Regions from separate parts of the Streptomyces sp. NPDC006259 genome, predicted to be linked through region 3. Evidence: riboswitches for the same ligand, from Rfam matches in the RefSeq annotation. Region 3 holds a riboswitch; each other region holds the start of a gene.
What was found. Region 3 has a riboswitch for S-adenosylmethionine ahead of thrC (threonine synthase). Riboswitches for the same ligand answer to the same signal wherever they lie in the genome.
Positions count from the first base shown of each region.

Region 1 (5,466 bases), on a different contig from region 3:
ACAACACCCCACCGCGGCGGGGTGTTCCCCGCGTGCGTGCCGACACGGGCGGACGAGTGGTGGCGCGCGGTGAGGCGGAGCGACTCGTGGCGCCGGATCGCCGGGGCGTCGCCGGCGGCGGCGTGCGCGCGCGAGGTGGGGGCTCCGCCTCCGCGAGGGTCTGTCGGACGACGGGTCACGGAGGCGGGGTCCCTTCCTGTGCGAGCGGGACGGTTCGGCCGGTGTTCTGACGCCGGGTCAGGAGTCGGTCAGGGGCAGGCCGGGAGGGTTGACCTCGGACTTGGCGACGGCCTCGTTGGAGAGGTGCCAGGCCGCGAGCCACTGGGCGTACTGGCCGTTCTCGATCAGGTGGTTGAGGGCGGCGGCCAAGGGTTTGGCGAGGCCGCTGTCCTTCTTGGCGGTCGCCGCGATCAGGCCCTGGAGGCTCTCCCCCGCGCCGGAGAACTGGCCGGCGATACGGGTCTCGTTGGGCGTGCCGGCCGACTGGGTGGCGTGGTAGGACAGGTTCGGGTTCGGACCGAAGTAGGCGTCGATCTTCCCGCTGTTCAGTGCCAGGTAGGTGCTGTTGCTGTCCTGGAAGTACTTGACGGTGAGCTTCTTGCCCTCGCTCTCCAGTTTCTTCTTCCACGCCAGCAGGATCCGCTCCTGGTTGGTGCCCGCGCCCACCGAGACCGTCCTGCCCGCCAGCACCTGGTAGTCGCCGTCGAACGTCCATGTGCTCGACTTCGGCGTCTCGAGGGCCAGGTCGTCCTTGCGGTACGAGACGAACTCGTACTTGCGCTTGCGCTCCTCGGTCACCGTCACGTTCGTCAGGGCGACGTCGACCTTGCCGCTGTCGATGCCGACGAAGAGGTTCTCCCAGGTGAATCGCCTGACCTCGGGCTTGAGGCCGAGTACCGCGGCGACCAGGCGGCCGAGGTCGGGCTCGGAGCCGGTGAGGGTCTTCTGGTCGCCGCCGACGAAGCCCAGCGGAGGGGAGCCGGACGGCAGGGTGCCGCTGCCGATGACCAGCTTGCCGCTCCTGCGCACGGCCTCGGGCAGTTGGGCGCTGATCGACTTCACCTCGGACACCTTGAGGGTGGTCTCCTTCGCGGCGCCGTTGGAGAGCCGGCCGATGGTCACGCTCCCCGAGGCGGCGGTGTCGGTCGTGGTGGCGGCGTCGCTGTCACCACCGCAGGCGGCGAGCCCGGTGGCCAGGGTGGCGACGGCGGTCGCCGCGGTGATGCCGCGCATCAGGCTGCGTCGGGTGATGTGGGTGGGCATGGCCGTCCTTCGTGACTGGTGGCGGGGAGGGAGGGGATGAGGTGGTGCGGCGCGGGGTGTCAGAGGACCTTGCTGAGGAAGTCCCGTGTGCGTTCGTGCCGCGGGTTGTCCAGGACCTCTGCGGGCGGGCCCTGTTCGACGATCCTTCCGGCGTCGATGAAGACGACCCGGTCGGCGACCTCGCGGGCGAAGCCGATCTCGTGCGTGACGATGACGAGGGTGGTGCCGCTGGTCGCCAGGCTCTTGATGACGGCGAGGACCTCGCCGACGAGTTCGGGGTCGAGGGCGGAGGTGGGCTCGTCGAAGAGGATGACTCCGGGGCGCAGGGCGAGCGCGCGGGCTATGGCGACGCGCTGCTGCTGGCCGCCGGACAGCTGGCGGGGGTAGGCGGAGGCCTTGTCGGCGAGGCCCACCCGGTCGAGGAGTTCGCGGGCCAGTTCCCGCGCCGCGGCCTTGCCGAGCCTGCCGGTCGCCACGGGGGCGGCGGCGACGTTGTCGAGCACGGTCAGGTGCGGGAAGAGGTTGAAGTTCTGGAAGACGAACCCGATACGGCTGCGCTGCGCGAGGATGGCCCGCTCGCTCAGCTCGCGCAGCCGGTCGCCGTGCCGGCGCACGCCGATCGGCTCGCCGTTGACGCTGACGTAACCGATCTCGGGCTTCTCCAGGTGGTTGATGACCCGCAGCAGGGTGGACTTGCCGGAGCCGGACGGGCCGAGGACGACGGTGACCTCGCCGGGCCGCACCGTCAGGTCGACACCGTCGAGCACCCGGTGGGCGCCGTACCACTTGTGGACGTCGTGCACCTGGACGGCGGCGGGCCGCGCCGCGGCCGGCTCGGCGGCCCGCGGGGTCGCGGTGACGGTCTCGGCGGTCATACGGCGGCCTCCCTGCGCGCACGCTCCCGCAGGTCCCGCAGGCCGGTGCGCAGCTTCTGCAACGGGGTCGGCGGCAGGGAGCGGGTGGCGCCCCGCGCGTAGTACCGCTCGACGTAGAACTGGATCACGGAGACGAGGCTCGTGAGGATCAGGTACCAGACGGTGACGACCAGCAGCAGGGGCACGATGTCGCCGGGGTAGGTGGAGCCCATCGACTGGGCGGTGCCGAACAGGTCGAGCAGCGACACGTAGAAGACCAGCGAAGTGCTCTTGACCAGGCCGATCAGCTGGTTGACGTAGTTGGGGGTGATGGACCGCAGGGCCTGCGGGAAGACGATCCGCCGGAACTGGTAGCCCTTGGGCAGGCCGAGGGCGGACGCCGCCTCGTGCTGGCCCTGGTCGACGGAGAGGATGCCGCCGCGGACCACCTCGGCGGCGTAGGCGGCCTCGTTGAGGCTGAGGCCGATCACGGCGATCGCCATGTCGGTGGCGAGCCGGGACTCGTCGAAGCTGAAGAAGGCGGGTCCGAAGGGGATGCCGACGCTCAACGTCTTGTACAGGGCGCTGAAGTTGTAGAGGAACAGCAGCACGACGATGAGCGGGACGGAGCGCAGCGCCCAGACGTAGGTCCAGCTCGCGGCGCGCAGCACCGGGCTGCGGGAGAGCCTGGCCAGGGCGAGCAGGATGCCGCCGAGGAGGCCCAGCACCGCGCTCCAGGCCGTCACTTCGAGGGTGATCAGCAGTCCGTCGAGGATCGTCGGGCGCAGGAACCAGTAGCCGAAGCGGTCCCATTGGTAGAACGGGTTGGTCACCAGGCCGTGGACGAACTGGGCGGCCAGCACCAGGACGACCGCGGTGGCGATCCAGCGTCCGGGCCGGCGCAGCGGCTGGACGCGCTGGGCGGTGAGCCGGTGGCGCGGCGGGGGTACGGCGGGTGGTGCCTCGGCGAGGGCCACGGCGCCTGGGGGTTCACTCATGAGGGGCTCCGGCGGGAGTCGGGGCACCCCGGATCACGGCGGGCGTGGGTGGCCGCGGCGGCGCGGCGGGGCGGCGGTGGCCGCTCCGTGACGGGCCGGCGCGGCACGGCGCGCGGATGCGTACGGGGAACCGGGGTGGGGCGGACAACGGCACACCGCGCAGGCGGTGTTCGTCAGGAACGCGGTGACGGGGCGAAGGGTGTGAGGGGTTCAGCCCCGACAGCGGGCACGGCCCGGCGCGGTACACAGCGCGCTGTTCACGCGGAGGAGATCGACGGCGCGGTCGGCGACGAGGACGTCGAGGTACGGCCGTACGCAGCCGCGGAGGCGGCGGGGCGCCGTCCGAGAGGCTGCGTACATGTCCGTCACCGTCACTGTCCGGCCCCGTGGGGCCCTCGCGCTTACCGAAACGTCTACCGAACGTCATCCGGTCCGGTCGTCACCTGGGGCACCCCACCGCCGAGCGAGGGTTGCCGGTCAGCAAGCCAGGGCTTGTCGCTGACGCTCATGACCGTTCTGGGTCGTAAGTTAAGACAGTCGCCCGAACGGTTGTCAACGCCGGTCCAGCCACTGGACCGGGTCAGGACCGCGCGACCTGCGCCTCCGTGCCCGTGACGGGGGTCGTGTGGCTCGCCCAGTCCAGTATCTGGACGGCCGAGCCGGCGGCCTCCAGACCCTGACAGCGGGCGTGGTGGCGGCGGTTGACGCCGTCGAGGTCGAGATGGCCGCCGAAGGCGGGGTGCGCGGCCAGCCGGCGGGCGTACTCCCACAGGGCGGGGTGCCCGGCGACGCGGCGCACCGTGTCGGCGTCGAGGTGGTGGCGGTGCACGGTGTCGAGCTGGACCAACGTCACCCACAACTCGACGTCGGCCGCCGTGATCTGCGTGCCGATCAGATGGGGCCGGGCGCTGAGCCCTTGTTCGAGGACGCCGAGCGTGCCGAGCAGCGTGTCGAGGGCCGCGGCGCGCTCCGACGCGTCGGCGCCGGCCGCTCCGGCGCGCTGGGCGGCCTCCTCGATGCCCTGGGCGCACATCCGCTGGACGGCCTCGATCTCCGACTCCGTGCCGCACGGGTACAGCGAGGGCCGGCCGCCGCCGAAGTGCCGGGCGAGGTCGCGGGCGATGTCGGGGCCGTGGGTGGAGACGATCCGACCCGACCAGTCGTCGCTGAGGACCGGCGCGAGGGCGGGTCCGGTGTAGTGGTGCGCGCTGGCGTCGTACAGGGGACGCAGCTGCGAGTGGCCGCCGTCGGGACAGTCCGGGACGGCGGGCAGGAACGTCACGGGACAGGCGCGGTCCAGGCCGAGCAGGCTGTGGACGACGGCGATGCGCAGGCCGTCGGGGTCGGCCGGCGAGAGGTGGAGCCGGTAGCGGCGCGGCACGGCGTAGTGGCCGCTGCGCGCGTCGCGGCCGATCCGGCCCCGGAAGGCGGGGGCCGGTCGGGTGGACGGGTGGGCGGCCTGCGGTGTGACGGTCATGACTCTCCCCGGGGGCGGGCGCGTGGGCGGACGCGCGGCGGATGTGACGTCGGACGGGAGGGGTCGGACGGAGGGCCCAGCCCGCATTCCGCACGCCGGCGCGGACGGTGCCGCGGGGACACCGTCGAGGGGGCTCGGCGCAGGGGAAGGGCTGGTTCAGCCCTGGGGCATCGCGCTGCAGACGCGCAGCAGGTCGATGTGGCGGCGGGAGGTGAGAAGGGGGGACGCCCATTGCGTGCGGCTCACTCGACGGGCGACCGCTACCGTCTCACACCCCATGTGTTTCCCTACCCGTTCACTAGGATTCCCGGTCCGAGTGTCGATCCGCCCCCCGTCGCCGTCAAGAGGGCGTCCAGCAGGTGAGTCAGGAGACGCGGGCCGCAGGGGGGCGCCTGTCTCAGGGGGTGGGGTCTCGGGGGTGCCGGTCGCAGGGGACGCCAGTCTCGGGGGTGCCGGTCGCAGGGGACGCCTGTGTCAGGGGGCGCCTGTCTCGGGGGGTGCGGGTCTCGGGGTGTGCGGGTGTCAGGGGCGGGGGTCTCGGGGTGTGCGGGTGTCAGGGGCGGGGGTCTCGCGGGTGCCGGGTGTCGGGGGACGGCAGCCGGTACACCGACACGTGGGACCGCGACTCGGCGGTGAACTCCGAGCCGGTCCAGTCGGCGTGCCGGGACTCCAGCCGGAAGCCGGCCAGTTGCGCCATCAGGTCGAGTTCGGCGGGCCAGACGTACCGGTGCGGGCTGCGGTCCAGCTGGGCCCGCCGACCGCTCTCGTCGAACCTGAAGTGGTGCGAGACGACGTGCTGGCGCAGGACGTCGTAGGTGTCCAGGCCGATGTAGCCGGGCTCACAGTGCCAGACGGTCGCCTCCCGCCCCGGCGG
Region 1 covers NZ_JBIAHY010000003.1:690,596-696,061, reverse strand. The annotation lists gene ACFYO5_RS14480 (ABC transporter substrate-binding protein) at 238-1,263, opposite strand; gene ACFYO5_RS14475 (amino acid ABC transporter ATP-binding protein) at 1,323-2,138, opposite strand; gene ACFYO5_RS14470 (amino acid ABC transporter permease) at 2,135-3,115, opposite strand; SAM riboswitch class IV at 3,508-3,628, opposite strand; gene ACFYO5_RS14465 (glutathione S-transferase C-terminal domain-containing protein) at 3,696-4,592, opposite strand; gene ACFYO5_RS14460 (class I SAM-dependent methyltransferase) at 5,146-5,466, opposite strand, start outside.
Region 1: it holds a riboswitch for S-adenosylmethionine, as region 3 does, so the genes downstream of both, ACFYO5_RS14470 (amino acid ABC transporter permease) here and thrC (threonine synthase) in region 3, are expected to answer to the same signal.

Region 2 (5,466 bases), on a different contig from region 3:
AGCTTGCGGTGCAGCGACTCGCCCTCCCGCTTCGCCGCGTCCAGTTCGGCGCGCAGCCGCTCGGTCTCGGTCCGGGTCAGCTCGCGGGCCTCGGCGAGCCGCTCGCGCAACCGCTCCAGCTCCGCCCGGCTCTCCTCGCCGGCCCGCTCGGCGTCCGCCCGCTGCGCCTCCTCGCCGGCCGCGGTGACCAGCTTCACCCAGCCCGTGGGGCGCAGCACGTAAGCCGCGGCCGCCACGTCGAGCGGGTCCGCGGCCGGGGGCGGCGAGCCGGAGTCCAGGGCACCGGCCAGCTCGGGCTGGGCCTCTCGGAACTTCTCGGCGATGCGCTGCCGGAACAGCGGATCGGTCTCCAGCGCGGCCGCCATCGCGTTGCCCGCGAACTTGGCCCGCCGGTTCGGGGCGAACCGGGCGTACTGCCGCAACTGGGCGGGCAGTTCGGCGACGGTCAGACCGCCGAAACCGTCCGAGACGATCTGCACGACCCGGCGGCGCACGCCGTCGGGCAGCGGACGGTCGAGCACCTCGGCGGCGCCGTCGTCCGGCCCCCCGCCCGTGGTCTCCACCATCCGTCACACCCCAATTCCGTGCGGGGGCCCGCCCCCATCCTCAGGAGCCGGCGCCCGGCCTGTCCACCAGTTCCACCTGATCCACGGCGTTGCACCAACGGCACCGCACCGACTCGATGGTCTCACTGACCACCTCGCGCTCCTCCACTTTCGCCTCACCGGCGAGATCGAGGTGGACGTACTCGACGACCTTCGACGAGCGCGTCACGTCGAACCGCGTGAGGTTGCCGCAGAGAGTGCAGCGCCACCGCGTCGTGGCGGTCGGCAGGGGAACCGTCATCGTGACCGTCCGCTTCCTTCTAGTGTCGGTCTTCCGGGACCGGGGCGCGCCCAGGGCTCCCCGGAGCGTGTGGCACGTAACCCTACGGCCTGCCGGGTGCCGGCCGCCCGTCCGTCCACGGCGGCGAGGCGGTCCGGCCGAGTACGTCCCGTTACGTCATGCTCTGTATCCATGATCAGCCACTGGAGCGGGCCGCTGGGCCGAGTCTTCCGCCACCCCGCGGCACCGGTGACGTACGGACTGATGGCCCTGTGCTGCGTGATCTTCGCGATCGGCCCGGTCTCGGGCCTCGTCCCGGTCCCCGGCACCGGCGAGGAGGCGGCGCTCGCGCAGCGCGCCTATTTCCGCCGGTGGGGCGTGATCCCGGCGGACCTGTTCGCGGGGATCACGCCCGGCGTCGCCCTCACCCCCCTGACCGCCCTGTTCGTCCACGGCGGCTGGGTGCACCTGCTGGGCAACATGCTCTTCCTCCACGTCTTCGGGGCGATGACCGAGCACCGGATGGGCCGCGTCGAGTTCACCCTCTTCTACCTGGGCTGCGGCGCGCTGGCACTGCTCGGGTACGCCGCCGTCAACGCCGAATCCGAACAGTCCCTGGTCGGCGCCTCCGGGGCGATCTCGGCGGTGCTCGGCGCGTTCCTCCACCTGTTCCCCCGGGCTCGGGTCACCAGTCTTCTGCCGTTCCTCTTCTTCCTGCCGCTGCGCTTCCCGGCCTGGGTGGTGCTGCCCTTCTGGGTGGCGTTGCAGTGGGTGGCGGCGGGGCGGGCGGGGCAGGGACCGGGGGTGGCGTACCTGGCGCACCTGGTGGGCTTCGGCCTGGGCTTCGTCTACGCGTGGGCCCGGTTCACCCGGCCCACTAGAGTGAGCAGCAGCCCAGCTCCGGCCCCCGAGGGAGAGAACCAGCCGTGATCACCGCGATCGTCCTCATCAAGACCAGCGTGGACCGGATCCCCGAGATCGCGGAGTCGATCGCTTCGCTCGAATCCGTGAGCGAGGTGTTCTCCGTGACCGGCACCTACGACCTGATCGCCATGGTGCGGGTACGCCGGCACGAGGACCTCGCCGAGATGATCCCGGGGCGGATCAGCAAGATCCCGGGGGTGGAGGCGACGGACACGCACGTGGCCTTCCGCACGTACTCGCAGCACGACCTGGAGGCGGCGTTCGCGATCGGCCTGGACTCCTGACCGTCTGAACACCGCCTCCGGCGAGAAGGGCCCGCCTACACCGCCGGGACGCAGCGGCCGTCCTCCGTGCGGTAGCGCCACTTCGCGCCCTCGGTCACCAGTTCCCGTACCGCCGTCACGAAACGGTCGACGTGCTCGTCGGGGGTGCCCGCGCCGAAGCTCACGCGGATCGCGTTGAGGGACTTCTCGCCGGGGGCCGCCTCGGGGGCCCCGCACTCGCCCTGGCTCTGCGGGTCGCTGCCCAGCAGGGTGCGGACCAGGGGGTGGGCGCAGAAGAGGCCGTCGCGGACGCCGATGCCGTACTCGGCGGAGAGCGCGGCGGCGAAGTGGGAGCTGTTCCAGCCGTCCACGACGAAGGAGATCACGCCGACTCGGGGCGCGTCGTCGCCGAAGAGGGACAGGATCCTCACCTCGGGGACCTCCGCGAGGCCCGCGCGGACCTTGTCGATGAGGTACCGCTCGCGGGCGACCAGCGTGTCGAAGCCCGCCTCGGTGAGCGCCTTGCAGGCGGAGGCGATGGAGTAGGCGCCGATGACGTTCGGGGAGCCCGCCTCGTGCCGGGCGGCGCTCTCGTGCCACTCGACGTCCACTCCCCCGTCCTGGCGGCGGGTGACCTTGCGGCTGGCGCCGCCGCCGGCGAGGTAGGGGTCGGCCGCTCGCAGCCAGTCGGCGCGGCCGGCCAGGACCCCGGAGCCGAAGGGGGCGTACAGCTTGTGGCCGGAGAAGGCGACCCAGTCGACGTCGAGGTCACGGACGGACACCGGGTGGTGGGGGGCGAGCTGGGCCGCGTCCAGGACGATCCGGGCGCCGTGGGCGTGGGCCGCGGCGGCCAGTTCGCGTACCGGCCACAGCTCGCCGGTGACGTTGGAGGCGCCGGTCACGCAGACCAGGGCCGGGCCGTGCGGATCGCGGCCGGCGAGGGCCCGCTCCAGGGTGGCGACGGCCTGCCCCGGTGTGCGCGGGGCGTCGAGGTAGGTGACCCGGGCGTCCTTCCAGGGCAGCAGCGAGGCGTGGTGCTCGGTCTCGAAGACGAAGACCTGGCAGCCGGCGGGGAGGGCGGCGGCGAGCAGGTTCAGGGAGTCGGTGGTGGACCGGGTGAAGACCAGCTGGTCGTCGGGCCGGCAGTCGAGGAACTCGGCGACCGTGCGGCGGGCGTTCTCGAAGAGGTCGGTGGAGAGCTGGGAGAGGTATCCGGCGCCGCGGTGGACGCTGCCGTAGTAGGGGGCGTAGGCGGCCACGTCGTCCCAGACGCGCTGGAGGGCGGGGGCGCTGGCGGCGTAGTCGAGGGCCGCGTAGCCGACCTCTCCGCCGGTGACGAGCGGGACGGTGACATCCCGGCCCAGCACGGGCAGCGGGGCGCGAACGGTCTGGGCGGCGGCAGCGGTGGCGACGGACATGGCTGAACTCCCGTGACAGGCGTGCGGATTCGCCGCGCGAGCGGGTACGGCTCGAGCGCGGGAAACGGTGAAGGGGGGATGCGGAGGCGGGGCTCTGCGGCCCTATCGCATTCGCTTGCTCACGGAAGGCTCCTCGACGACCAGGACCCCTGGAAGTGCTCACTCGGAACGAGTGCGAGGGGTCCGCGCTTGCCGTAGACCTTGCTGTCTGCGGCCTGGTCCTCACCCGGGGCACCCCGCCACGGACGGAGGGTTGCCGGACAGTCGGCCGGGGCCTCATGACTGTCGCTCATGACCTGGTACAGCATCCTGCCATACGATCACCGGCGCGCAAGGCGCGGTCCATGTCCTGAGACGGACGGATCCGGACCGCGCCCCGCGGCACAGCGGGCCCGCGCTCAGGCGTGGGTGGCCGCCGCCCAGCGTTCCAGGGTCCGCTTGGCCGCGCCGGAGTCGAGGGACTCCGCGGCCCTGGCCATGCCGTCCCGGAGCTGTTCCGGGAGCGGAGCGGCGGTCGGCTCCAGGGCGACCAGGGCGGCCGCCGAGTTCAGCAGGACGGCGTCCCGGACCGGGCCCGTCTCGCCGTCCAGCAGCCTGCGCGCCACCTCGGCGTTGTAGGAGGCGTCGGCGCCCCGCAGGGCCTCGACGGGAACGAGGTCGAGGCCGACGTCCCGCGGGTCGAACGACTCCTCGGTCACCTTGCCGTCGCGGACGACCCAGACCCGTGAGGTGGAGGTCGTCGTCAGCTCGTCGAGGCCGTCGTCGCCGCGGAACACCAGCGAGGAGTTGCCGCGCTCCGCGAAGACGCCGGCCACGATCGGCGCCATGCGCGCGTCCGCGACGCCGACCGCCTGGGCCCGGACCTTGGCCGGGTTGGTCAGCGGGCCGAGCACGTTGAACACCGTGCGGATGCCCAACTGGCCACGGGCCGCGCCCGCGTGACGCAGCGCCGGATGGAACTTGATGGCGAAGCAGAAGGTGATGCCGGCCTCCTCGGCGACCTCGGCCACCCGCTGCGGGGTCAGGTCGAGGCGGACGCCGAGCTTCTCCAGGACGTCCGAGGCGCCGGACGCGGAGGACGCGGCCCGGTTGCCGTGCTTGACGACCTTGACGCCCGTGCCGGCCACGACGATCGAGGACATCGTGGAGATGTTCACCGTCTTCGCGCCGTCGCCGCCGGTGCCGACGATGTCGACGGTCGGGCCGGGCACCTCGATCACGTTCGCGTGCTCGTACATCGCGCGGACGAGTCCGTTGATCTCCTCGACGGTCTCGCCCTTGGCGCGCAGCGCCACCACGAACCCGGCGATCTGGGCGTCGGTGGCCTCGCCGCGCATGATCCGGTCCATCGCCCACGCCGTGGCGTCGGCACTCTGGTCACGGCCGTACAGCAGGGCGTTCAGCACCTCGGGCCAGGAACGGTCCGCCGCGGTGTCGCCTCCGGCGGGGGTCACAGCGCTCATAAGCCGCTCCTGGGTCAGTGTGGTCCCGCTGCACGGGACGCGCGTCTCGACTGGTCCACCCTATCCAGGCCCGGACAGGGCGAAGGGCCCCGTCCGTACACCGGACGGGGCCCTTCGGCGGTGCGTGGCGACGCAGCGATCAGTGGTGGCCGTGGCCGCTCGTGATCTCCTTGTACTCCTCGACGGTCGGCTTGGAGACCTGGCTCTCCTCGCCGTAGTACGCCTCGCTCAGCTTGGCGCGGACCTTCTCGGTGCGCTTCACCTTGCGCTCGACGCCGTTCTCGTCGACCGTCGGGCCGATCTCGGCGGGCCGGTACTGCTCGTGCGAGGTGAGCGTGTAGAGCGCCTCCTGGCTGAGCGGCTCGTGCACCTCGATGAACTCACCGTGCGGCAGACGCTTGATGGTGCCGGTCTCACGACCGTGCAGCACCTTGTCCTTGTCGCGGCGCTGGAGGCCGAGGCAGATCCGCTTGGTGATCACGAAGGCGATGACCGGTCCGGCGAAGAAGCCGATCCGCACGAACCAGGTGACCGCGTTGATCGACAGGTGGAAGTGGGTGGCGATGATGTCGT
Region 2 covers NZ_JBIAHY010000001.1:413,072-418,537, forward strand. The annotation lists gene ACFYO5_RS01855 (NYN domain-containing protein) at 1-566, opposite strand, end outside; gene ACFYO5_RS01860 (hypothetical protein) at 607-846, opposite strand; gene ACFYO5_RS01865 (rhomboid family intramembrane serine protease) at 1,018-1,755, shown strand; gene ACFYO5_RS01870 (Lrp/AsnC family transcriptional regulator) at 1,752-2,033, shown strand; gene ACFYO5_RS01875 (aminotransferase class V-fold PLP-dependent enzyme) at 2,069-3,430, opposite strand; SAM riboswitch class IV at 3,611-3,727, opposite strand; gene trpD (anthranilate phosphoribosyltransferase) at 3,829-4,893, opposite strand; gene ACFYO5_RS01885 (cytochrome bc complex cytochrome b subunit) at 5,033-5,466, opposite strand, start outside.
Region 2: it holds a riboswitch for S-adenosylmethionine, as region 3 does, so the genes downstream of both, ACFYO5_RS01875 (aminotransferase class V-fold PLP-dependent enzyme) here and thrC (threonine synthase) in region 3, are expected to answer to the same signal.

Region 3 (5,466 bases):
GCCGATCTTCTCGTACGGGTCCTCGAGTTCGATCTCCTTGGCGATGGAGACACCATCGTTGGTGATCGTGGGGGCGCCCCACTTCTTCTCGAGGACGACGTTGCGGCCCTTGGGGCCGAGCGTCACCTTCACGGCGTCCGCGAGCTGGTTCATGCCGCGCTCGAGGCCGCGCCGCGCCTCCTCGTCGAACGCGATGATCTTGGCCATGTGAAGTGGTCCCTCCAGGACTGGGGGTGATTCCTTCGGACCGCGCCCGCGCCCGCGACGGACGGCTCGCCTGCCCTGTGGTTCCTTGCCCCACCTGGCCTGCGGGCCTCACCGACCCGGTCCTTCGTTGTCACTCTCACCATCAGAGTGCTAACGCCAATGATTAGCACTCGACCCGGCCGAGTGCAAGGTGCGCCCGCGCGGCGGAGCCGTCGGGGCGTGGCGTTCCGGGCGCCGCAGGGCACCTGCGGCACCCCGGAATCCGCAGGTGGAGGGAGCCGTACCACCGTCCGGCCGGCCGCACGGACACGCCGCGGGGCCCGCACCGGACATACCGAAGGGCCCGCGCCGGACACGCCGAGGGCCCGTACCGGACATGCCGAAGGGCCCGCACCCCGGGAGGTGCGAGCCCTTCGACGATGGAACAGAAGAACGTCGCTGCAAGTCGGCGCGTGCTTCAGCCGGTCGCGAGCCGGACCATGTCCGCCTGCGGCCCCTTCTGACCCTGCGAGATCTCGAAATCGACCCGCTGGCCCTCTTCCAGGGTGCGGTATCCGTCCATCTGGATCGCGCTGTAGTGGACGAAAACATCCGCACCACCGTCGACCGCGATGAAGCCGTACCCCTTCTCCGCGTTGAACCACTTGACGGTGCCCTGAGCCATGCCTAACTCCCCTATTACTGGCCCTTGCACAGATCCGCACTTCGCGAATCCGGGTCAGACCTCACCCCCCAAGTTGGTTGGGGGCGTGCGCCGGAACGCGTCGACCGCGGCCGAATGTATCTGTCCAACTGCCCTCTGCAACAGGTCAATCGGACGAGAATTCTGGACGCGGAGGGTCCGGAGAAGAGTGAGGATTCGCCTGGATTCAGGGCAAGTCGGGCCCCGCAAAGGGAATGAAAGGCGCAAAAGGCATGCACACTTTGGCTACTTCTCATCGCCCGCACCGACGGAACATCTCTGTGGTCGGCGTGCAATGGGCGGCGTGTTCCCCAACTGTACCGCGCTCAACCACACTGAATTGCCCCCTCCGTTTCTCTCGCGGAGGGGGCAATTCGATGAACTCTCGGTCATTACCGTTACCGACGGTTACTACCGGCGGGTACGGAACGTGTGTCAGCCGCCGGCCACGGCCGGAATGATCGAGACGCCGGCGCCGTCCGGGGTCACCGTGTCCAGCCCCTGCTCGAAGCGGACGTCGTCGTCGTTGACGTACACGTTGACGAACCGGCGCAGCTTGCCCTGGTCGTCGAGGACGCGGGCGGCGATGCCGGTGTGGTTCTTCTCCAGGTCGGAGATGACCTCGCCGAGGGTCGCGCCCTCGGCCGCGACCTCGGCCCTGCCGCCGGTGTAGGTGCGCAGGATGGTGGGGATGCGGACGGTCACGCTCATGCGAGGCCAGCCTCTCGGAAGGAGTCCAGGTTCGGGCGGATGGTGGCGGTGAGGCCGGTGCCGGCCACCGCGTCGAGGGTCTTGAGGCCGTCCCCCGTGTTGAGGACGACGGTGGTCTTCGTCGGGTCGAGGAGACCGTTCTCGATCAGCTTCCTCGTCACGCCCACGGTCACGCCACCCGCCGTCTCGGCGAAGATGCCCTCGGTCCGCGCCAGCAGCTTGATCGCGTCGACCACCTGCTCGTCGTTCACGTCCTCCACCGCGCCACCGGTACGGCGCGCGATGTCCAGGACGTACGGGCCGTCCGCCGGGTTGCCGATGGCGAGGGACTTGGCGATGGTGTTCGGCTTCTGGGGCCGCACGACGTCGTGGCCGGCCTTGTAGGCGGCGGACACCGGGGAGCAGCCCTCGGCCTGCGCGCCGAAGATCTTGTACGGCCTGTCCTCGACGAGACCGAGCCTGATCAGCTCCTGCAGACCCTTGTCGATCTTGGTGAGCTGCGAGCCGGAGGCGATCGGCACGACGAGCTGGTCGGGCAGCCGCCAGCCGAGCTGCTCGCAGATCTCGTACGCCAGCGTCTTGGAGCCCTCGGCGTAGTACGGCCGCAGGTTGACGTTGACGAAGCCCCAGCCCTCGCCGGCCGGGTCGCCGATCAGCTCGGAGCAGAAGCGGTTCACGTCGTCGTAGTTGCCCTCGATGCCGACGAGTTCGCCGCCGTAGATCGCGGCCATGACGATCTTGCCCTGTTCCAGGTCGTGCGGGATGAACACGCAGGAGCGGAAGCCGGCGCGGGCGGCGGCGGCGCCGACGGCACCGGCCAGGTTGCCCGTGGAGGAGCAGGACAGGGTCGTGAAGCCGAAGGCGCGGGCGGCCTCGATGGCCTGGGCGACGACGCGGTCCTTGAAGGAGTGCGTCGGGTTGCCGGAGTCGTCCTTGACGAACAGCTTGCCGGCGTCGACGCCCAGCTCGCGGGCCAGGTTGTCGGCCTGGACGAGCTTGGTCCAGCCGGGGTTGATGTTCGGCTTGTCCGCCACGTCGGCCGGGACGGGCAGCAGCGGCGCGTAGCGCCAGATGTTCGCGGGTCCCGCCTCGATGCGCTTGCGGAGTTCCTCGGTCTCATAGGACGAGAAGTCGTACGCGATCTCGAGCGGGCCGAAACACTCCTCGCAGGCGAAGACCGGGCCGAGGGGCACGCGGTGTCCGCACTCGCGGCAGGAGAGCGCCGCGGCGGGACCGAGATCGACGGAGTTCGTGGTGGTTCCAACTGTCTGCGCAGCCATGTGAGGCGAGGCCCTTTCTCCTCATCTTCCTCACGACGCATCTCGCCGTGAGACGGATTTGGCACCTTCCCTAGCCGGGAGCCTCGCCACGTCAACGTGCCGAGACCGGCTGGAGGGTTGCCGGGGCTTCATCGGGCCGTATCCCTCTGCCCCTCTGGATGAGCGGTATGAAGTTGTGAACAACGGCGACCTCGGACATGCGATGGTCATCCGCGTTGTTCAAGACTGTAACCGAAGGCCAGGACAGTTGAGATAGACGTCCGAACCGCGAGATGGATCACACCGTCACCCCGCGTGCACCACGTGTGATCACGACTGTGAGGAGCCGCAGACCGTGCTGAAAGAAGCTGAAGCCTGGCTGGCCACCCGCTCCTGGTCCGTGACCGACCGCCCGCTGCACCGCGTCCTGGCCGCGAAACGTGCCTCGGGCCAGACGGTCTCCGTGGTGCTGCCCGCCCTGAACGAGCAGGAGACGGTCGGTGACATCGTCGCGGTCATCCGCCACGACCTGATGCAGCAGGTTCCCCTGGTCGACGAGATCGTCGTGGTCGACTCGGGCTCCACCGACCGTACGTCCGAGGTCGCGGCGGCGGCCGGGGCGCGCGTCGTCCACCGGGACGCGATCCTGCCCCGGATACCGGCCGTGCCCGGCAAGGGCGAGGTGCTGTGGCGGTCGTTGCTCGTCACGACCGGGGACATCGTCTGTTTCGTCGACGCCGACCTCAGGGACTTCTCCTCCGACTTCGTCACGGGGATCGTCGGACCGCTGCTCACCGACCCCGGAGTCGATCTGGTCAAGGCCATGTACGACCGCCCGCTGGACGGCGCGGCGGGCCAGGGCGGCCGGGTCACGGAACTCATGGCCCGCCCCCTGCTCAACATGCACTGGCCGCAGCTGGCCGGTTTCGTGCAGCCGCTCGGCGGCGAGTACGCGGCCCGCCGCAGCCTGCTGGAACAGCTGCCGTTCCCCGTCGGCTACGGCGTGGAGCTGGGCATGCTCGTCGACGCCCTGCACCTGGTCGGCCTGGACGCCCTCGCCCAGGTGGACGTCGGCGTGCGCAGGCACCGCCACCAGAACGGGCAGGCGCTCGGCCGGATGGCGGCGGCGATCTACCGCACCGCGCAGCTCCGGCTGGCCCGCGGGCACCTGATCCGGCCCGCGCTCACCCAGTTCGAGCGGGGCACGGACGGCTTCGAGCCGCGCACCTACTCCGTGGACACCGAGGAACGCCCGCCGATGGCGGAGATCGCGGAGTACGCGGAACGCAAGGTCGCCTAGCCGTATCGCCCTGTCGTCGTCGCCTTCCCGCCTGCCCGGCGGGAAGGCGCGACGCGCTCCGGCCCGCGTCCACGGCGGGTCCGGCCCGCGTCCACGGCCGGTCCCGCCCGCGTCCACGGCCGTTCCCGCCGTACCCGGCCGGGTGTACTCCGTCCGCGGACCGCATCCGTACGTTTGAGCGTTTAGGGACCGGGCTAGGTTGTGGCGTATGGCTTTTACGCGTGGTGCTGTTGACGAGGGTGCTCAGGTACTGGTCGCGTCCAATCGCGGCCCGGTCTCCTATCAGGTGCGCGAGGACGGTTCGCTGCACGCCAAGCGGGGCGGCGGCGGACTGGTCTCGGGTCTGTCGGCGATCGGGCCGGACGCGGGCGCCCTGTGGGTGTGCTCGGCGCTCTCCGACGGCGACCGCGAGGCGGTGCGGCGCGGGGTCGGCGAGGACGGCGTGCGGATGCTCGACATCCCGGCCGACGTGCACGCCGACGCGTACAACGGCATCGCCAACTCCGTGCTCTGGTTCATCCACCACCTGCTGTACCAGACCCCGCTGGAGCCGGTCTTCGACGCGGAGTTCCGGCGCCAGTGGGCGTCGTACGAGAGCTACAACCGCGCGTTCGCGCAGGCGCTGGCCGAGGAGGCCGGACGGGGCGCGGCGGTCCTGGTGCAGGACTACCACCTCTGTCTGGTGCCGGGCATGCTCCGCGAGCTGCGCCCCGACCTGCGCATCAGTCACTTCTCGCACACCCCGTGGGCGCCGGCGGACTACTTCGCGCTGCTCCCCACCGACATCCGCGCGCAGCTGCTGCGCGGCATGCTCGGAGCGGACCGCCTGGGCTTCCTGACCCGGCGCTGGGCGGACGCGTTCGCCGCGTGCTGCACGGAGTTCGCGGGCGGGACGGGCAGTACCGAGATCGGGGTGCACGGCCTGGGCGCCGACGCCGACTTCCTGCGCGCCCGCTCCCACGAGAGCGACGTGGAGGAGCGGATCGTCGCCCTGCGCGAGGAGATCGGCGAGGGCCGCAGGACCGTCGTGCGGGTCGACCGCACCGAGCTGTCGAAGAACATCGTGCGCGGTCTGCTGGCCTACCGGCAGCTCCTCGACGACCACCCCGAGTGGCGCGAGCGTGTCGTGCACGTGGCGTTCGCCTACCCCTCCCGCCAGGATCTCGCCGTCTACCGCGACTACACGGCCGAGGTGCAGCGGGTCGCGCGCGAGATCAACGAGGAGTACGGCACGCCGGGCTGGACCCCGGTCGTCCTGCACGTCAAGGACGACTTCGCCCGCTCGCTCGCCGCGTACCGCCTCGCCG
Region 3 covers NZ_JBIAHY010000008.1:262,548-268,013, forward strand. The annotation lists gene groL (chaperonin GroEL) at 1-207, opposite strand, end outside; gene ACFYO5_RS30940 (cold-shock protein) at 665-871, opposite strand; gene ACFYO5_RS30945 (MoaD/ThiS family protein) at 1,325-1,600, opposite strand; gene thrC (threonine synthase) at 1,597-2,880, opposite strand; SAM riboswitch class I at 2,899-3,045, opposite strand; gene ACFYO5_RS30955 (glucosyl-3-phosphoglycerate synthase) at 3,215-4,159, shown strand; gene ACFYO5_RS30960 (trehalose-6-phosphate synthase) at 4,368-5,466, shown strand, end outside.